2 linked regions of the Aliamphritea ceti genome follow. The main gene of each other region encodes a partner of the protein of the gene in region 2 in a complex. Links are inferred from orthologs where the notes say so. Each region holds a gene or a part of one and is shown on either strand. Other genes may lie near its edges. The genes, in order: OCU49_RS14810 and nrdA.

What was found.
Region 1: the proteins of nrdA (region 2) and OCU49_RS14810 are in contact, whole or in part, in an NMR structure (PDB 1QFN), measured with the Escherichia coli proteins. The link is inferred for Aliamphritea ceti from one-to-one orthologs.

The regions. Positions count from the first base shown.
Region 1 is NZ_AP025282.1:3,227,825-3,238,205, forward strand. What follows is about bases 5,287-7,962. They hold OCU49_RS14810 (GrxA family glutaredoxin), read left to right. Parts: upstream 5,287-6,327; coding sequence 6,328-6,597; downstream 6,598-7,962. Other genes in these bases: OCU49_RS14800 (TIGR04211 family SH3 domain-containing protein), read left to right, coding at 5,287-5,473; OCU49_RS14805 (Crp/Fnr family transcriptional regulator), read right to left, coding at 5,520-6,005; OCU49_RS14815 (hypothetical protein), read left to right, coding at 6,638-6,793; OCU49_RS14820 (HIT domain-containing protein), read right to left, coding at 6,909-7,355; OCU49_RS14825 (GNAT family N-acetyltransferase), read left to right, coding at 7,555-7,962. Outside these bases: OCU49_RS14780 (LysR family transcriptional regulator), read right to left, coding at 30-947; OCU49_RS14785 (type 1 glutamine amidotransferase domain-containing protein), read left to right, coding at 1,102-1,788; OCU49_RS14790 (DNA topoisomerase III), read right to left, coding at 2,053-4,071; OCU49_RS14795 (glutathione S-transferase N-terminal domain-containing protein), read right to left, coding at 4,198-4,560; more of OCU49_RS14800, read left to right, coding at 4,904-5,286; more of OCU49_RS14825, read left to right, coding at 7,963-8,715; OCU49_RS14830 (sensor domain-containing diguanylate cyclase), read left to right, coding at 8,876-10,057; OCU49_RS14835 (aminotransferase class V-fold PLP-dependent enzyme), read right to left, coding at 10,119-10,381. UniProt on the Escherichia coli protein: The disulfide bond functions as an electron carrier in the glutathione-dependent synthesis of deoxyribonucleotides by the enzyme ribonucleotide reductase.
Region 2 is NZ_AP025282.1:1,563,824-1,574,484, forward strand. The notes cover bases 2,740-5,695. They hold nrdA (class 1a ribonucleoside-diphosphate reductase subunit alpha), read left to right. Parts: upstream 2,740-3,064; coding sequence 3,065-5,326; downstream 5,327-5,695. Other genes in these bases: nrdB (class Ia ribonucleoside-diphosphate reductase subunit beta), read left to right, coding at 5,467-5,695. Also shown: OCU49_RS07155 (HugZ family pyridoxamine 5'-phosphate oxidase), read left to right, coding at 1-274; OCU49_RS07160 (DUF2788 domain-containing protein), read right to left, coding at 375-587; OCU49_RS07165 (disulfide bond formation protein B), read right to left, coding at 730-1,245; OCU49_RS07170 (TIGR02466 family protein), read right to left, coding at 1,373-2,038; OCU49_RS07175 (TIGR02647 family protein), read right to left, coding at 2,123-2,371; more of nrdB, read left to right, coding at 5,696-6,597; class I ribonucleotide reductase maintenance protein YfaE, read left to right, coding at 6,608-6,874; nth (endonuclease III), read right to left, coding at 7,719-8,354; OCU49_RS07205 (electron transport complex subunit E), read right to left, coding at 8,560-9,270; electron transport complex subunit RsxG, read right to left, coding at 9,270-9,935; electron transport complex subunit RsxD, read right to left, coding at 9,935-10,661. UniProt on the Escherichia coli protein: Provides the precursors necessary for DNA synthesis. Catalyzes the biosynthesis of deoxyribonucleotides from the corresponding ribonucleotides.

The sequences.
Region 1 (10,381 bases), 1.7 Mb from region 2 along the record:
ATATTCACAAGCAAGAATATCGTCTGTAATTAAATATTCAGCAACCGCTGACTTTCCAATCCAGAGTAATGCAACTTAAGAAAATCCAGTAAAACCCTGAGCTTCTTAGTTTTAGCAGCACCCGGAGCAAACACGCCATACACCTCAATATCATTCAGTTGGTAATCGTCTAGAACCGACTCAAGTGTTCCGGCCTGAATTTTTGGCAAAGCATCATAGGTAGGAATCCTTCCTAACCCATGGCCCCCTTCAACAAAAGCCGTGCGGGCGGCGGCGTTATTTGTAGAGATATCGCCTTCAGGTCTGATACTGAACGAGCGCTCTCCTTTGCGTAGTTCCAGCGTGCCTGATGAGAGTTGATAAATAATCCAGTTATGCCGGCTAAGTTCTTCGGGCGACTGGGGGCGACCGTGACTTTTAAAGTACTCAGGTGAACCACAAATATGTGTCTGTAGCACAGCAAGATGCATAGCCTGTAGCGAAGAATCAGCCAACGGCGCACCACGGATCGCCAGATCGATCCCCTCCTCCAGAATATTCACAACCTGATCTGCCAGCACCACATCCAGCTCAATACGGGGATACTGACGCTTGAAAACGTTCAACGCCGGCACGATGATCTGTAGCCCCATATTCACCGGACAGGTAATCTTCAACAGACCTTCCGGTACATGCTTGAAGTTTTCCATTTGCTGCTGAGCTGAGTCAGCCTGCTCAGTAATGGTTTTACAGTACGTATAATAAGCACGCCCTTCGTCAGTCAACGATAAAGACCTTGTCGAGCGGTTCAGCAGCTGCACTCCCAACTGTTGTTCCAGCTTCTTAATGTGATAACTCACTACGCCACGGGAAAGCCCCATATGTCGGGCAGCAGCGCTAAAACTGCCGCGCCCGGCAACGTGCGCAAATACAACCATGCTTTTAAGTTGTTCAAAGGAAAGATTCATCAGGGCAGCTCTTTGCATCTTCTTTGTATCAATTATTAAAACAAAGTTACCAAGTTTATCGCCATTATGTAATCAGACTGATTAATTCATACTGTTGTTATTCCACTAAATACTTCAATAAATACTTTCAGTATCTCAATCAAGGACGCTAACCATGCCACAGTCAAAAATTCTTATGGTTCTGACCTCTCACTCAGAACTGGGCAACACTGGTGAAAAAACCGGCTTCTGGGTTGAAGAATTTGCCGCACCTTACTACGTGTTTCTTGATGCCGGTGCCGAGATTACTCTGGCATCCCCAACTGGCGGCCAACCTCCGGTTGATCCAAAAAGCGAACTACCTGACTTTCAAACCGACGCAACACGACGCTTCGATGCAGATGCAAGCAGCCAGGCGAAACTAGCAGCAACACAGAAACTCAGCGACATAAATGCTACAGATTACGATGCGGTGTTTTACCCGGGTGGCCATGGCCCGTTATGGGATTTAACGGAAGATAAAGATTCAATCGCTTTGATTGAAGCACTGATCGCCAGTAATAAACCGGTATCAGCAGTGTGTCACGCCGGTGCGGTATTACTGCATGCTAAAGACGCTAGTGGCGTAGCGCTTGTTAAAGAACGAGCAGTAACAGGGTTTAGTAATTCAGAAGAAGCTGCCGTTCAGTTAACCGACATAGTTCCTTTTCTGTTAGAAGATGCACTCCAGGCAGCCGGAGCGGAATACCAGAAAGCAGAAGACTGGCATGCTTTTGCTGTGCAGGACGGCTTGATTATTACCGGACAGAATCCGGCCAGCTCAGCCCTTGTTGCTGAAAAGCTGTTGGCTCATCTGGATTGATAAGTCCGGAATAACAGACCGGCACTACTGTGCTTTTGATACGTATCAATACGCATCTGACACAACATGCCGATCAGGATAAGTAACGATACTAACGGATATTCCTGATACCCCTTTTGCCTGACCCTCACAATCAAAACTGTCGATCTCATCCCCCCGATATCGACCTGTGAGCTGGTCAGGCACTCTGTTCTGTCGCAGCCAAATAAATGCCTGTCTCGAACAGTCTGATAAATATATCTGGCTAATCAGCATAAGCTGTCTTTATACGGACGCTGCTTTACGTTGCCGGCCACCGGCCGACTTAACAGCACTCTTTCCAGATGCTTTAGAGCTGCGACCAGTAGCTTTCGCTGCAGTCTTACTTCCTGTTTTAGCTGCTGATTTACCTGCCGCAGTTTTACGCCGCCGGCCATAGGTTTTTTTCCGGGCTGGTGAAGCAGCTTTTAGTGAAGCCGGGATTTGTACGCTCTCTGAGCCCGCAACCAGTTCCTGCAAACTCACCAGCAAAGGCTGCATAAAAGCATCGTAACTACTCTGTTTATGACTAATGTCATTCAGCGTAGCCTCCCAGCGCGCGGTCATATCTGGTGTCGTAGCTGAATCAGGTAAACAGCTGATTAGCGCTTTACCCACCTCAGTAGCCCGCACAGCTTTGCCTTCACGATATAAAAAACCACGGGTAAACAGCAACTCAATGATCCCCGCCCGGGTTGCTTCTGTGCCTAAACCGTCGGTATCTTTCAGAATTTTGCGAATATCCGGATCCTGTACATAGCGGGCAATACCTGTCATTGCCGCTAACAGGGTTGCATCAGTAAAGTATTTGGGAGGTTGGGTATGCTTTTCTTCAACTTCACCACGCAGGCAATCAACGACCTGGCCTTGCTTCAGCTCAGGTAACTGCTGATCTTTACTGGCATCTTTATTGAGTAAATTCTTCCAGCCCAGATCCAGAGTCCGGTGTGCATTACAGGCAAACAACCCACCCGCAACTGTCACTTCCGCCTTCGTTTCAAAGTAGCTGTACTTCGGCAAAAACTGATACAGATAAAAAGTAGCAACCAGCGTATATATTTTCTTCTCTGTTTCCCCCAGAGATGCCGGCATTTTTCGGCTAGTCGGAATAATTGCGTGATGCGCGTCCACCTTGCTGTCATTCCAGGCGGCACTGCGTCGACTCAGATCCAATAAGCCTGAAACTTTCTCAAAATCAGGACAGTTGCTCATCACAACAGGCATTACATCTTTTGCCAATGCATGATGTTCACGGGGTAAATAGCGGCTATCTGAACGTGGATAGGTAATTAGCTTATGGCGTTCATACAAACTCTGACAGGTATCCAGCACGGCCTTGGCATTCATACCAAACCGCTTGGCAGCTTCTATCTGCAGTGCCGATAAATTAAACGGCAAAGGCGCTGCCTGCTGCTTTTTCTTCTGTTCCAGCTTAGTGACTGTACCTGGCTGGCCAGTGATCCTTGAGGCCACATTTTCTGCCAGCGGCCGGGATAACACCCTGCCCTCTTCGTCCTGATAGGGTGCACAGTTCTCACTGGGCTTCCAGCGCGCCTGAAAGGCTTCTTTCAGAGAAGTCTGTAAGTGTGCCACCACCTCATAAAAAGGCTTGGACACAAACTCTTCAATGCTCAGATCCCGTCTGACAACTAACCCTAATAAAGGCGTTTGCACCCGCCCTACAGACAACACTCCGCTATAGCCTGCCTGCTGACCTCGCAAAGTATAAGCGCGGGTCATATTCATACCGTACAGCCAGTCAGCCCTTGAACGGGCCAGTGCCGAGATCGACAGCGGAATAAATTCCTGGTTTGAACGCAACTGCTTTAAAGCCCGGCGCACAGCACTGCCATTAAGATCGCTAATCAGACAGCGTTGAGTAGCTGCTTTTTTAGCAGCGCTGACCCCCAGATAATTAATCACTTCATCGACAAGCAGCTGCCCTTCACGGTCAGGATCGCCCACATGAACTAATTGATCAGCCTGCTTTACTAGTTTACGTAACACACTTAACTGGCTGCGGGTTTTACTGCGTGGTTGTAATTGCCACTGCTGAGGTATTATTGGTAGATGCTCAAAGCGCCACTGCTTAAACTGTGGGTCATACTGATCCGGCTCTGCCTGCTCCAGTAAATGCCCTAAGCACCAACTGACCACATCACCATTTCCTACCCGGATAAAGCCCTGATCTTTACTCTGTGGTTTTGGCAGCACATCTGCCAGTGCCCGGGCCAGACTGGGTTTTTCAGCAATGTATAAAATCATAAGGTGCTCAAACAGATAAATTACTGGCTAAATATACAGTCTATACTTCTTTGCCGGCAAGCCCTGTGAATCACAAACACAAAAAAAGCAGCCATTGGCTGCTTTCTTAATGTGTATCTGCAAAGTTTACTTCACATAATTTTGCTCAAGATACTGAATAATCTCGCCAGATTCATACATCCAACGCACACCATCCTGCTCTTCAATACGCAAACAAGGCACTTTTAATTTACCGCCATCTTTTTCGAGCTCAGCTTTAAAGTCCTGGTTACGTTTAGCATCACGCACTTCAACATTCAGATTGAAGCGGCGCATCGCCCGGCGCACCTTCACGCAAAATGGGCAAGCTTCATACTGATATAAAGATAAATTGGCAGTCTGCTTATCCAGCTGAGCTTGTTGCTCAGGGCTGCGCTGCATTTTTGTCGGCGGAGTAAGCGCATTCAACAGCAGAATAATACGACCAAGAATCCAGCGAATAATAAACACTACTATCTTCCTCAAAGAACAAAAACGGTGCGCGATTCTAGCACAGATCAATCACCGGTGACGATGCCAAATATAGAGCACTGTGACAGGGCCAAATACGTGCACGATCAAGCTGAAATAAAACTGAAAATAATAAACAAATGTTCGAACTTTTCTCAGACAGGGCAGTCACAGGCTAAGCTGTACAGGGATGGAACATGATTTCTAGCTAATTTATCCGGGCTTCTGCGCCCCGCTTTACCAGTGGTAACCCCTCTGAATTGCCAGCAGATGCCTGATCAAACAAAGACAAACTTGCAGCCCTGATACGCAGCAAGAGAAAATTTTGAGTTACGGTGCCACCATGCGTTTATTAATTGCTTCCTGCTTGACCTTCATTTCCCTTTTCAGCCTCAATACCCAGGCAGCGTACATAAGTGATGATGTCTTCACTTATTACCACGGTGGCCCCAGTGACCAGTTCAGGATTACCGGCCGTATTCGCAGCGGCACCAGTATTACAATACTTAGCCGAAACAAAGATAGCGGATACGTACGGATCAAAACCGCTTCCGGCCGTACCGGCTGGCTACCAGGTGCAAACGTAAGCGAAGGTACCAGCATGTCTGTACGCTTCCCGCAACTGGAAGAAAAGCTGGGGAAAAGCAATGCTATGATTACTCAGCAAAATGGCGCTATTCAGTCACTCAAACAACAAACCGTTGGCTTGCAACAGCAAAACAAAGAATACGCCGACACTATTGCTAAGCTGGAACTGGAAATATCCAGCCTGAACCGCTCAATCAACAGCATGGATGACTCTAATCTGATGCGCTGGTTTACTTACGGCGGGCTAGTTGCTTTTGGTGGCCTGATTCTGGGTCTGATTATTCCAATGTTCCCACGCCGCAAAAAACGCCCAGACGTCTGGTAAGCGCTACATCAGAATTTCTTTAAAAGACAGACAAAAAAAACCGCCGTTATTCGGCGGTTTCTGTTTTTAGCTGGTCGATACACCCGGCTAACTGGCAATCGCCGTCTCGCAAGCGTCTGCTTAAGTCCCGGGCCATATTCATAAAAATCAGCGTGTATTGTTCAGCATCGTGCTGATACAAGGCAAATAACTGGTCCGCTTTGATTTCAATTGCATGGCAATGATCATCAGCCAGTACTACACCACTGCGCGGATAAACACCGAGCAGCGCCATCGAACCGAAACACTCAGTTGCCTGAAAACTGCGAATTTTATGTAATCTATTGTTATCACTGCCGTGCTTATACAAAGAGGCATGGCCAGACACAACTACAAAAGCAGAATCACCACGTTCACCTTCAGTGAAAAAAGCTTCACCTGCTGCGTGTTCCACACAACTGCAACCAGAAACTAACAACTTAATACTGTCTTCCCGCAAGCCACCAAATACCGGCATGTCCTGCAACTGCTCAATAGGAATATCTATTGCCACGCGACTACTCTACTTTTCCCGAGACGACATATTGTTATGTCAAACTCATGACATTCTAAACCAAGCAGCGCCACTAGAAAACTGATGCTTTTACCAGCTGTAAAATCAAATACTTAGCAACCGCTCACCCTATTAATGCTCCCCATACTCAAACTGGTTGCTATACTGAGGCTAACAACTCAGCTTCTGAATCCGTTTATGGCATAATTGACGCGTTATAGAGCTAATAACCAATAGCTATGTTTGATATAAACATTCACTATTGGCGTACGGGTTAATAAATTGTTTCAATGTCACCCGTTCTTATGAGGAGATTATTTAGATGCAACGTGTGACTATTTTCGGTCGTGAAGGATGTGGATTCTGCGTCCGTGCCAAGCAACTTTGTGAAATCAAAGATTTCGATTTTCGCTACATTGATATCCACAAAGAAGGTATCAGCAAAGAAGATCTTGAAAAAACTATCGGTAAACCAGTCACTACTGTTCCTCAGATCTTCCACGGAAAGGAACACATCGGAGGCTTTACCGAATTTTCTGCATTAGTCGCTGAACTTGAAGAAGGGAATGAGCTCGAAGGATTCGAGCTGTAAACTGACTAAGCAATAACCGCAATTAACAGCGAGCATGCCAATGATTACATTATTGTTTTTAGCCGTTCTAGCTTGCCTGTTCGTGATTGGCTATAGCCTAAAAGATCAGCTTAAAGGTCATAACAATCAGCCGCAGGTGATGCGTATTCCTGTCGAAGAGCAACGTCAGCAGCCTCAGCGCCGCCGTCGTCGTTAGAAGAGAAGCCTCTTAAAAGAAAAGCGCTCAATCATTAAGATTCAGCGCTTTTTTTATGTCTGCCAGCTTTTCAGTTAAAACCTCCACAGCTTTAGTAAAACGAAGCTATAAATTCTTAACTTGCCCGGTTTAGCGCCAAAGCTCCGTTCAGAATAACCTCAACTTTATGCTTTACTTCATACAGTTCAGTTTCTGAATAAGGCCTGGCAGGCACTGCACCCCATACCGGCGCGGGCCAGGCTGCATCGCTCTCGTAACGTACCACATGATGCACATGCAGCTGCGCGACCATGTTACCAATAGCGGCAACATTCATTTTTCTGGCAGCAAAGATGTCATGCAGATTCTCAGCCAAAAATGACGACTCATGAATCAGCTGCTGCTGCTCTTCTTCAGGTAAATGGTAAATCTCTGTCGCGCCTGCACGCCGTGGTACCAAAATGCACCATGGATAATTTGCATCATTCATTAATAACAACCGGCACAGCGGAAAGTCGCCAATATGAATACAATCGGCGGCTAAACGGGGATCCAGTTCAAACTCCAGCTCAAGCTCGTCCATCATATATCTCCTTTGTGAAGCAATACCTTAACTCTAGCAGTTCAATAGCTATCCCGACAGAACTTGTTGACTATAAAGCAGTTTTTAACACCATCGCGGGATCAGCCCAAACCAGTAACAGCAGCGTAAGACTGGTTTATAACAGCCGTCTGACATACAGTAGGCGAACTATCCCGCCAGTTACCTTATATTCTGATCTATGACCACATTTAGCTTTCATAACTCAATTGCCGATATTGGTCAGGAGACCTGGGATACCTTGGTGCACAGACCCGGCGACGGACTTGATTATCCGTTTATACGCTATGGCTTTTTACATGCTCTGGAGAACAGCGGAAGCGTTTGTGCAAAAACCGGCTGGCAGGCATTTCATCTGGTAATCAATGATCCTGAACCTGTTGGCGTTATGCCACTGTATATCAAGCAGCATTCATACGGTGAATACGTATTCGACTGGGCCTGGGCCGATGCCTATCAGCGTTACGGGCTGGAATATTATCCAAAACTGCTTAATGCCATTCCTTTTACACCCAGCACCGGCCCCCGTCTTTGTCTGTCTGCGAACCTAAGTGCAGCACAGCAGGCCGAGCTACATCAGGCAATAGCACAGGCACTGACGCAGGTTTGCCAGCAACATAAACTGTCTGGCTGGCACAGCTTATTCCTAGAATCTGAAGTCATTCCTCTCTTGCAGGGTAAAGGCATTAAGCGCAGATTAGGCAGCCAGTACCACTGGTTTAATCAGAACTATACTGACTTCGATGATTTCTTAAGTTATTTCAGCTCCAGAAAGCGCAAGAACGTTCGCAAAGAGCGGCAAAAGATTGAGCAACAGACAATCGAACATCGCTTTTTGAATGGCAGTCAGATCAGCAACAGCGAGCTGGAAAGCTTTTATAACTTTTATCAGGTGACTTATCTCAAGCGGGGACGCTCCGGATATCTGAATCTCGATTTTTTCCGCCAGCTCTGCGAGCAAATACCAGACAACCTTTTGTTCTGCATTGCCAGTAAAGATAATGACGACGTTGCGGCAGCACTCTATCTGCGGGATTCAACAACCCTCTACGGGCGCTATTGGGGCTGTCTTGACGAATTTGACAGCTTGCATTTCGAAACCTGTTATTACCAGGGAATCGATTATTGCATTCAACACGGTTTAAAACGCTTTGATCCTGGTGCACAGGGCGAACATAAAATTCAGCGCGGCTTTAAACCTATCGAAACCTGGTCTGTTCACTGGCTCGCTGAGGCCGGATTTGATCAGGCTATCAGCCAGTTTCTGAATGAAGAAGAACAAATGATGCGCGAACATATGTCTGTTCTTGAAGCTCAGTTACCTTTTAAAGCCGACAGTTAAACCAAACAAAATGCCACGTGCCGAAGCTTTATTCGGCAACCATTACCCAAACTGGGCAATACATATTCAGGCTGCAGGCCAGTAACTATGAGGGTTGTTGAATATTAAGTGTTTTTTTCCGGTTTTGGACACAAAAGTTTTCCAGTACTTTGCCGATTAAATCGATTATAGTTTTGCAGTCGGGCAAAACCAGGATCTTCTAGTTAGGCAAGATATGACATCAACAGAAAAAGACAATCAGGAACTACGCCGCGTCATCCGTCTTATGTCGAGTAAGATGGAACGTAATGAGGCGATCCTGAAATCATTTTTTGAGATGGAAATACGCCTGCTCAGCTGCAGCACTCTGGCAGAATTACTGGACCTGCTATTAGTAGAGTTTAAAGAATATTTCCGCCTGACATCCGTCAATCTTATCTTATTAGACCCCGAAGGTGCCGCCCGTGACCTGCTGGACGAATATGTCCCGCCTAAACCCGGACATACACTGCGCTTCGTTAAAAATCAGCGGTTATTGAAATCTATTTTCCCAACCCCTGAGCTGAAAGCTGGTGAATTAACTGATGCAGTTAAAAAGTTGGCCTTTCCAGGCAGTCCTTTTATTCTCAGTAGCGCCCTCCTACCCCTGATACGTCATGACTGCCTGATCGGCAGCCTGCATCTGGGAAGCAAAGACCCCGGCCGTTACAGTGACAGCTTTGATTACGACTACATTAATCATCTCGCATCTGTGATTGCGGTATGTATTGAGAACTGCATAAACCAGCAGAACCTCAAGCGCATGAGCATCATAGATATGCTCACTAAAGTACATAACCGCCGCGCCTTTGATCAGGAAATTATTCGCGAATTATCACGGGCGAACCGTCATCAGAGCACGCTCAGCTGCCTGTTTGTCGACCTTGATCACTTTAAGCTGGTCAATGATACATACGGCCATCAGGTAGGCGACCGGGTACTGCGAAGTGTTGGTCAGGTACTTAAGAAGTCACTGCGTAAGACTGACTTTATTGCCCGTTATGGCGGCGAAGAGTTTGCGATTTTGCTGCCTAAATGTGATGCCGTACAGGCACAGCAAATCGGCGATACAATACGCAATAAAATCCTTAAAATGATTATGCATAATGATCTTGGGGAACCGTTTCGAATCAGCTGTTCTATCGGTATCTCCAGCTGCGAAGTCTCCCGCTACGATCATGCGTCACTGGAAGATCTTTCTACCCGGTTACTGAAAGCAGCTGACGACGGTGTCTACACAGCCAAACATAATGGCCGCAACCAGTGTGCTTATGAGCACTTCGATTTAGAACCCCGCAGCGGTATCAAACTGGTTTCAGGTTAATAAAAAACCGCTGACAGATTCACTCCATCAACGGTTGATTTTTTTCTACTTTATGCGGATCTCAGATTTCAATCGCCTGCGGCAACACAAACCAGCGCAATGCTTCTGCGTCAGCCGGTAAACTCAGCTCAAAACGCTGGCCTTGCTGCTCCTGTAGCAAAACGTCTTCTGCCTGCTGCAACAAACCTGCATAATCAATATCTGTTGCTGTTGGCCGAGGCCGCTCCGTCTGATCCTGATCCATAAAATCCAAATCCTGCAAATTCACCGCAGGTCGCAAACCTTGCCCCTGATACTTCCAAACGCCTGAAGCGGTATCGTACT
Region 2 (10,661 bases):
AGGTAACCGTAATCCTTTTGCCAGGCGTCGGGCGACTTTTGTGTGCCGGGCAGGTCAGGTTGAGAGGGAAGCAGAAGCATTTGAGCCCGCACTGGCAGAGCTGGAAAAGGCATTCGGACCAACTGTTGGTGTACTGAAAGGCCTGAGTGACTTTCGTCTGTTTGCTTTACAGCCGGTGAGTGGTCGGTATGTCGTTGGTTTTGGTAAGGCTTACGATATTGATCCGACAAGCTTCAGTTTGCACCATGTTGGCCCGGATGATTTGCAGAAGTAAGATTTGTTGAAATAAGTATTGTTACATTGGAAAGGATGGTGAAAAAGCTGAGCGTTTAGGTATAAACGCTCAGAATGTCTAGTTAAAAGGTCAGCCCGGATCAGGCTGAGCCGCCACCTTCAATCATATAAACGGCTACGGTTTTAATTAAAAATGCTGCCAGGCCTAAGCCTAAAGCAAAAAATAAAATCACAGTGCCGAATTTTCCGGCGTTAGATTTTTTTGCCAAATCGTAAATGATGAAGAAAATAAAGGCTGCGAATACCGCAATGCCTACGTTCATCATGATGCCTTCAATCTCTGCCAGACGCACAGTACACCTCTTAAGGATAACGGATTGGAGTCAGCCCGGCTAAAGAGTACCAGTCGGGCCTGTTCAAAAATTGATCGCGATTGTACAGCGATTGAATCTAAGGTGAAAGCTTTCGCTAACCTAAGGCTATTTGTATCAGAGGCTATTCTGCATTGGGATGCTTAAGGCTACCGATGAGGGCTGTCGCCATAACGACAGTGGCTACAAGGCTGATGAGTAACAGACCTTCTGCCATAGTTATGCCGAGTAATAAGTCTGGTGTATAACCACACAGCTCCCAGGGTTCGAAAACGACCGGGAACCATTTGTCGAGTGCAAACCAGTCTGGTAGTCCGGTAGACATTTTACAGCTGCTTTCTATTAGGTTGCGTTCTACTGCAAAAACCATCCAGGAGCGTTCAAGTAATCCTGCCATAGCGCCCAGGCTGAGTATCTGCAATAGTAAATTTGGAATCCTGTAGCGGCGCAGGCATAGCGCCAGTATTGCCAGAGCTATGATGGCCAGCACCCAGATGCGTATATGTACACAGAGTACGCAGGGGCCATAGTCCAGAACGTATTGATAAAACAGGGCTACTCCTTCAAGTACACAACCAACAAGAATAATGGTCAGCCAGAAGCCGGCGTGTTTTCCGAGTGCGGCAGCATAGTGCAACATATTTAGAATACCTGTGAGTCCCTGATTCAATTGTTGTGAGGCTAAGTGAAAAAGAAAGTTCAATCAATGGCTTAAACAGAATATTCCCCTCTGTCCGAATACAGGAACAGAGGAGATCTGAAAGGCATTAGTTGTCGAGAAAGTTAACCTGACTGTTAAAAGCCATTACGATACGTGCCTGAGCGCCAAAATAAGGCATGGCGGCATGCTTCAGGTATGATGGGAAAATAACAATCTGGCCTTCCTGGGGGGCAAAGTCCCAGGTGCCTGCTGCATTCAGGTAAGCAGTACCGGCGTCCAGATACTGATCAGCACCATGGCGGGGGTCGTAGAAACGATTGACACCATTACGTTGCTGAATATCGCTTTCTCCTGCCTGCAGGTAGTAAATGCCACACCAGGAACAGTTCGGGTGTGAGTGAGTGTCGTGATAACCACCGTTTTCTGTCACATGAAACCAGGACTCTACAATGCTGGCTTGTGCCTGAGCGTCTTCAGGCCAGAAATTTTCATTGACGGCGTAAGCGACTGTCGTTAGCAGGTCTTCAAGAAATTCTTTCAGATCGCTGAGTGCCGCATCTGGCTGATCGAGTAGATCGAGGCTGCTTTCATATAAAGCATGTTTGGCCGTTGGGGCGACATAACTGGCAATAGCTTCGTCCTGCTTCAGGCGAATTTTTTCAATCGCTTCTAACAGTGCTTGACGATTTTTACTGTGTTCCGGGTAGTTCACGCTGAACATACGTGTTTCCCAGACATTCATATCTTCAATCAGGAATGGCTCGTCGCTCATTACGGTCCTTAGCTTCGATCAGGTAGTATTAAAGCAGATGCTGCAACTGAGTGTTGCAGCAGGGTATTGCAGTAGATAGTCGTATCAGGCTGCAGGTTTAGGTGGTGTGAGAATATTTAACAAGCTGTGTGCCTGGTCAGCTGCTTCATGCCCAAGTGGTGTGAGATAACCACCGTCCTGTTGAGAAATCAGACCTTTATCGAATAGCCGCGTGGTGGCATCAATAACTTCATTATCGGCGTTGGCGTGTACTTTTATACCTTGGAGGGTGCTGGTCTGGCTGAAACGGATCAGCATATTAATCTCTTCGGCAATCTCATGATTACAAGGCATAGTGACTTTCCTTATACGGGTATGCTTCAAGTGATTATACCGGTAGAAAAGTTTACAACACCGGCATGGATCAACTCTGGCACAGTCAGAGAAAAATAAACAGAAGAAATGTATTTGATTGTGAAACATTTTCTGAAAAGAAAATGGTGGTGGGAGGTGGATTCGAACCACCGAAGCTTGCGCGTCAGATTTACAGTCTGATCCCTTTGGCCACTCGGGAACCCCACCAGAAGAGGGCGTGAATCTTATGTGTATGGAGGCGCTTTGTAAACAACAAAAACATAAAAAACGTAAAAAAATTTAAGCTTTTGGAATGCCAAAGACAGAGAAAAACTCCAATAGATATTTACTATGAAACTTACAGATGCCATATAAAATTTTTTGAAACACGCCATTAGTTTAACTGTCACGCCGGAGGTCTTGTAACCAGTGGGATTGCTAGGTGTTAATGGGTTTGGTTCTTATCTGGCTACACCTATAAGAAATCAAAATCAATATTGAATTTAACGTCTTAATATCTATATTGGGTGTCTGCTGTATGACCCTGCACTATATATAGTGTTATTTACTTCTTTATTAAGGGTCTGTTTTGTTTGGATTTTGTACAGTCCGGGCTAATTGTTGCCGAACATGTGGTTCTGCAGCAGTGACGGCAAAGTCGATTTCAGTTTATTCATTGGTGGGAAGCGCGTAATGCAGGACTTGATGGTTACCAAAAGAGATGGTCGAAAGGAAAAGATCGACCTGGAAAAAATTCACCGCGTCGTAATCTGGGCGGCAGAGGGATTGCAGAATGTTTCGGTATCACAAGTCGAACTGAAAGCACACATACAGTTCTATGAAGGCATGAAGACAGCGGATATTCACGAAACGCTTATTAAGTCTGCTGCCGACCTTATTTCTGAAGATGCGCCGGATTACCAGTATCTGGCCGCGCGACTGGCTATCTTTCATTTGCGTAAACGTGCCTTCGGAAGTTATGAGCCGCCACATCTTATGACGCATGTCGCTAAGATGGTTGATAATCAGCGTTACGACAAGCACTTGCTGGAAGACTATTCTGAAGCTGAATTTAACGAGCTGAATGATTACCTTGATCACAGTCGTGATATGAACTTCAGCTATGTTGCCGTTAAGCAGCTGGAAGGTAAGTACCTGGTACAGAACCGGGTAACAGGTGAAATTTTTGAAAGCCCACAGATTCTTTATATGCTGGTTGCTGCATGTCTGTTCGCAGGATATCCGCAGGCGAGCCGACTGGATTATGTGAAACGCTTCTATGATGCCTGTTCACTGTTTAAGCTGTCGTTGCCGACACCTATTATGGCAGGTGTTCGTACACCAACCCGTCAATTCAGTTCTTGTGTCCTGATTGAGTCAGACGATTCTCTGGATTCTATTAACGCAACAGCCAGTGCCATTGTTAAGTATGTCAGTCAGCGGGCCGGTATTGGTATTAACGCTGGCCGTATCCGTGCTTTGGGTAGCCCTATTCGTCAGGGTGAAGCATTCCATACTGGCTGTATTCCTTTCTATAAGCACTTCCAAACGGCGGTTAAGTCCTGTTCTCAGGGTGGTGTACGTGGTGGTGCGGCAACGCTGTTCTACCCAATCTGGCATTTAGAAGTTGAATCGCTGCTGGTACTGAAGAACAACCGTGGTGTGGAAGAAAACCGGGTTCGTCATCTGGATTACGGTGTACAGCTGAATAAGCTGATGTACCAGCGTCTCATCAAAGGTCAGAATATTACTTTGTTCAGCCCGCACGAAGTACCAGGTTTGTACGATGCGTTCTTTGCTGATCAGGACGAGTTTGAGCGTCTTTATGTGAAGTACGAGCAGGACGACTCTATCCGCAAGCAAACGATTAAAGCGGTTGAGCTATTTGGTTTGCTGGCGTCTGAACGTGCCTCAACAGGTCGTATCTACATTCAAAACGTTGATCACTGTAATACACACAGCCCGTTTGATCCTGCAGTCGCGCCGGTTAAGCAATCTAACCTGTGTCTGGAAATTGCACTGCCAACTAAACCGCTGACTGATGTTAATGATGACAAGGGTGAAATTGCACTTTGTACGCTGTCTGCATTTAACCTGGGTGCAATAGAGAATTTGGATGAGCTGGAAAATCTTGCTGATCTGATTACCCGGGCGCTGGATAGTCTGCTGGACTATCAGGATTATCCAATTGAGGCTGCACGTCAGGCTTCGCTGAGCCGTCGTACGCTGGGCGTTGGTGTTACTAACTTTGCATATTACCTGGCTAAAAATGGTGTGCGTTATTCAGATGGTTCTGCGAATGGTCTGGTACACAAAACATTTGAAGCTATTCAGTATTACTTGCTGAAAGCCTCGAATGAACTGGCTAAAGAGTTAGGCGCCTGTTCTAAGTTTAATGAAACAACTTATTCGAAAGGCTTGCTGCCAATCGATACCTATAAGCGTGACGTGGATGATTTCTGTGAAGAACCGCTTCACTATTTCTGGGAGACGCTGCGGACTGATATTCGTGAGTTTGGTCTGCGTAACAGTACACTGACAGCGCTGATGCCATGTGAAACTTCGTCTCAGATTACTAACTCTACTAACGGTATTGAGCCGCCACGGGGTTATGTAAGTGTGAAAGCGAGTAAAGATGGTGTAATGAAGCAAGTTGTACCTGAGTACTCTGAACTTAAGGATGACTACGAGTTGCTATGGGATATCCCAAGTAATGACGGTTATCTGCAGTTGACAGGTATCATGCAAAAGTTTGTTGATCAGTCTATTTCGGCAAACACCAACTACGATCCTTCCAACTTCCCTGGCGATAAAGTGCCGATGAAATTGTTGCTGAAAGATCTGCTGACGGCTTATAAGTACGGCGTTAAGACGCTTTATTATCATAACACCCGTGATGGTGCGACCGATCAGCATGATGATATGGGTTGTGAAAGCGGTGCTTGTAAGCTTTAATTGCCCGCTGGCCAACCGGTAGATATTCCGGTTGGCCATATATCTTCATCTGGCGATAAGCTTAGGTGGAGGTATGAATATTGCCGGTGTCTCTTTTCCGGCGTGATGATCCCAAGCTCGCGATAACTTTAAGATACCAGATGCTATATTCAACTTTTGATCCGACCTTTAATGACAGCACTAAAGAGCCGATGTTCTTCGGCCACAACGTTAACGTTGCACGTTATGATAAGCAGAAGTATCCGATCTTTGAAAAGTTGATAGAAAAGCAGCTGTCTTTTTTTTGGCGGCCGGAAGAAGTGGATTTATCCACTGACCGTAAAGATTTTATGGGTATGCCTGAGCACGAGAAGCATATCTTTCTGAGCAATCTGAAGTATCAGACTTTGCTGGACAGTGTTCAGGGGCGTTCGCCTAATATTGCATTTCTGCCTATTGTTTCCTTGCCTGAGTTAGAGACCTGGCTTGAAACATGGTCGTTCAGTGAGACGATTCACAGCCGTTCTTACACGCACATCATTCGTAATATTATGAATGAGCCGTCCGAAGTGTTTGACGAAATCGTTACCAATGAGGAAATTGTTAAGCGGGCTCAAAGTGTCACCCGTTTATATGATGAGTTGATTGAGCTGACAAATATCTATTTGATACAGGGTGAGGGTCGTCATACCGTTGATGGTAAGTTGTTTGATACCACCTTATATAATCTGAAGAAGAAGCTGTATCTGACGATTGTATCTGTGAACGTACTGGAAGCTATTCGTTTCTATGTCAGCTTTGCATGTTCATTCGCTTTTGCTGAGCGGGCGATCATGGAAGGTAACGCTAAGATCATCAAGCTGATTGCGCGTGATGAGGCGTTACATCTGACAGGTACTCAGTTCATGATCAACGTGCTTTCGTCCGGGGCTGATGATCCGGATTTTAAGAAGATTGCGGCTGAATGCCACGATGAGGTTGTAGAGATCTTCCGTGAAGCAGCTGAGCAGGAAAAAGACTGGGCAGACTATCTGTTCAGTGGTGGCTCGATGATCGGTCTGAATGCGCAAATTCTGCGTGATTACGTTGAATATATTACTAACGTCAGAATGAAAGCGGTCGGTCTGGAGGAGATTTTCCCGTCCAGCCAGAATCCATTGCCATGGATGAACGCATGGTTAGTGAGTGATAACGTACAGGTTGCACCACAAGAAGCTGAAATAAGCTCCTATTTAGTGGGTGCAATCGATAACGAAGTTAATGACAGTGACTTCGATGATTTTGATCTTTAAGGGCTAAGTCATGAGTGGTATTCCAAGGATTAAGGTTAATAACCACGGTACGTTTTTCTACCAGTATGAATTTTCGTTACTGGATGCTTTAGAGGCGCAGGAAATTCCTGCGCCGTATAATTGTCGCGGCGGATATTGCGGTACCTGTAAAGTCCGTTTGTTGGACGGTGAGGTTGAACAAGTGCAGGATGCGCTGTTTGATACCGTTGGCGATGAGATCCTGACATGCTGTTGTAAGCCTGTCGGGCATATTGAGATTGAGCTTCCGGAAGACTGATCAGCAGCGCTTCCGTTTCCTTCCCGTTTTTATATCTGCTTTCCGCTTAGTGTATTTGTGTAATCGTCTGGCACGGATGTATTGGTGTCTGTAAAAAGTCCCCTTGCCGTTTTTCTACTGTAAATTATTAGTAACAGTTTTGTTTGAATTTTGTGTATCAATGAAGCCAAGCTTTGAGTTGTTAATGGATTGTATAGCTAAAGGTGTCAGGAATATCTCGGCATGTAAGGGGTTGCGAGAGTTTTGGTTTTTTTTGATTGCCAGGTCGGTTAAGTGTGTTGCTAATCCAATGTTTGAGTAGCTTGCTGGTTTTCAGAAGAATAGGATTATAAAGTGGAACTGGCATGAAAATTGGTTGTTATTTGATCAGGGAAATAGCGCTGTTATTTTAACTGATAAATTTAAAGTCCACAGTTGTCTGTCAAGGTTTTTTTTCTTGAATGGCTGTTTAGTTAATTATTGGTTTTAATGATTGTTTGGTCGTAAGTTATTGAATTTATTAGACTAAAATGTTTTGTGTTAAATATGACCGATCTGTAACAAAGCCTTTGTTTACGGGCCTTTCAGAAGGGTGTCCAATAGTTGTAAACAGAGTTATCCACAGAATGTGGGGGTAACTTCCCGTTTGATTTTAGATGTATTTCAGAAGTTAAAGCACTGATTGCTGTAGCTGGTTTAGCAGTGATTTATAGGCTTATGTTGTGGGCCTTTGATCATTAGGCGGATATGTTAATTGATAGCCTCAGCGAAGGCTGGCGAGCCTGACGGTAGCAGTAAATGACTATGCCAGTCAGGCTATAAGAAGAGATTGAGTAATGGTTGAAAGAGGAGTGTTAACCTTTATTCAGAGTTCTGTTTTATCTTTGAATTCGCACAGATCTTCGATCATGCAGCTATTACATTTTGGCTTACGGGCGGTACACACATAACGACCATGTAAGATCAGCCAGTGATGGGCGTCCATCAGAAATTCGTCAGGTACAAATTTCAGCAGCTTTTGCTCTACTTCGTTTACGTTTTTTCCTGGTGCGATTTTAGTACGGTTAGAGACACGGAAGATATGTGTATCTACTGCCATCGCGATTTGCCTGAAGGCTGTATTAAGTACAACATTGGCGGTTTTTCGACCGACTCCTGGCAGTTCTTCGAGGTCTTCACGGTTTTCAGGTACAACAGAGTTATGCTTATCAATAAGTAGCTTGCAGGCTTTTATGACGTTCTCTGCTTTTGAATTGTACAGGCCGATGGTTTTTATGTATTCCTTGAGACCGTCTACACCTAGGGCGTAGATAGCTTCTGGCGTGTTAGCCACAGGAAAGAGCTTGCGTGTTGCTTTATTAACGCTGACGTCGGTTGCCTGAGCTGATAGAGCTACAGCTACCAGCAGTTCGAAGGGGCTACTGAATTCAAGTTCTGTGACTGGGTTTGGGTTGTCGGCACGCAGACGGGTAAATATTTCTTGGCGTTTGGTTTTATTCATTATTCTGGCTGTTGGCTTGGCTCGTGGTGCTTATCTTAATGGCCCAGCGCCTGTATTAGAAGAGGCTTTTGTGTCCTGTGTGCTGCTGAGCGGCGTGATTCTTGTGAGTATTATTCTGACTTTTGGTATATATGAAAAATGCCGGCGTATAGCCGGCATTTAATTTTCAGAAGTTTTAGATTCTGGAATGGCTATTACGTTTGACCTAGCTGATGTTACCTGTGATTCGGGCGCGCTTAGGCCCTTCGGATGGCGCTTTTGGCTGTTGCTTGCGACGTTCTTCCAGACGCTGATCAACGATGTTTTTAACCGCGATAATCAGGCCCATGCCGACAAAGGCTCCAGGCGGTAAAATAGCGAATAGAAAGCCACTGTAGTCATCGACCAGTGTGATTTTCCAGTTTTCTGCCATTGGGCCGAAAAGCAGGTGCATATCAGCAAACAGGGTGCCAAGGCCAAGTATTTCCCGCATGGCGCCGAGCAGTACCAGTACCAGAGTAAAGCCCAGTCCCATCATTACGCCGTCCAACAAGGAGGCGCCTACAGGGTTTTTACAGGCGAACGCGTCAGCTCTGCCCATGATGGCACAGTTGGTGACAATCAATGGAATGAAGATGCCCAGGATCGTGTACAGCTCATAGGTAAAGGCTTGCATGAGCAGTTCGATACAGGTTACGAAGGAGGCAATAACCATCACGAATACCGGTAAACGTACTGAATCAGGGACAAAGTGACGGAACATGGAGATCGTCAGGTTTGAACCTATTAATACTAAAATACTGGCAATGCCCAGTCCGAGAGCATTCACCACAGTACCGGTAACGGCTAGCAGAGGGCAGAGACCGAGTAACTGAACCAGAGCCGGGTTATTCGTCCAGAGTCCGTCCAGAGTGATTTTCTGATAATCGGTCGCCATTATTCTGCTCCCGTAGATGCATTGGTCGCTGCCTGGGAATCCTGCGGTTGAGGATTGTCCAGCAGTGCTGTTTTGTGTTCGCGGAAATAGTGAATAGCAGCAGCGGTTGCGTTAACTATTGCCCGTGGGGTAATTGTCGCGCCGGTAAACTGATCGAAGCGGCCGCCGTCTTTTTTAACTGCCCAGTTTGTATCATTATCGCCATTATATTGCTGGCCGTTAAAGCTTAACACCCAGTCAGACTTTTTAAGTTCGACTTTATCGCCCAGTCCCGGGGTTTCTTTGTGTGCAAGTACCCGAACGCCGGCCAGAGTTTCGTCACGGTTGATGCCTACAATCAGTGATATGGCACCGGTATAGCCGTCTGGAGCAATGACAGGCATGATGACTGTTTCTACCTGGCCTTTGCGGCGGGCGCGAAAAGCAGTGGCTTGTGCTAGGCCTGTCAGATCAGCATCTTCGATAATTACAGTGTCGCTGAGCATGTCATTATCAATACTGCTTTCTGGCACTATTTCATAGAGTGCTTTTGCTTGCTGAGCTTCGATATTGTCGGCTATGCGCTGTTCAGTGGATACCTGAGTCAGAGCAATTGCGCCAGCTGTAACAACGGCAAAAATACCCAGTCCTACAGCGCTGTTGCGGATCGCAGTGAACATTTCCATTAGTTGCTTCCCTTCATGCCGCGTTTGGCTTTAGCGTGGCCGTAAGTCCGCGGTTGGGTATATTGGTCGATAAAAGGCGCACTAAGATTCATAAGCAATACAGCGAAAGCGACAGCGTCAGGGTAGTTACCCCAGCTGCGAATGATAAATATAAGTAAACCGATACCGGCAGCGAACCAGAGCTTGCCCTTATTACTGGTACAGGAGGTAACCGGATCAGTAATAATGAAGAAGGCGGCCAGCATCGTTGCACCTGTTGTCAGGTGGAAGAACGGATCCGGATAGTTATCCGGATCAATCAGGAAGAACAATGTTGATACCAGGGCCAGTGTGCCAAGCATTGCTACCGGGGCGTGCCAGGTGAAAATCTTACGGTAGAGCAGGAATATGCCACCCATCACATATGCTGCGCTAACTGCATGCCAGGCGCCGATACCATCGGCTAAAAGTGCACTCTGGTACCACATTTCTTCGGTAGTGAAGCCACCGCGGTGCTTCATTACGTCCAGAGGAGTTGCCATGGATAAGACATCGTATAGCGCTGGTTGAATGCCTGCGAAAATAAGCTGTAGGGTATCTATGAAGCTAATGATGTTCCAGCCTTCGCCAGCCATAACAAAAGGTGCGCTCCAACTGGTCATCGGCACCGGAAAAGACACCAGTAGTAAAGCATAAGCAGCCATTGCCGGGTTGAAAGGGTTGCTGCCCATTCCACCATACATATGC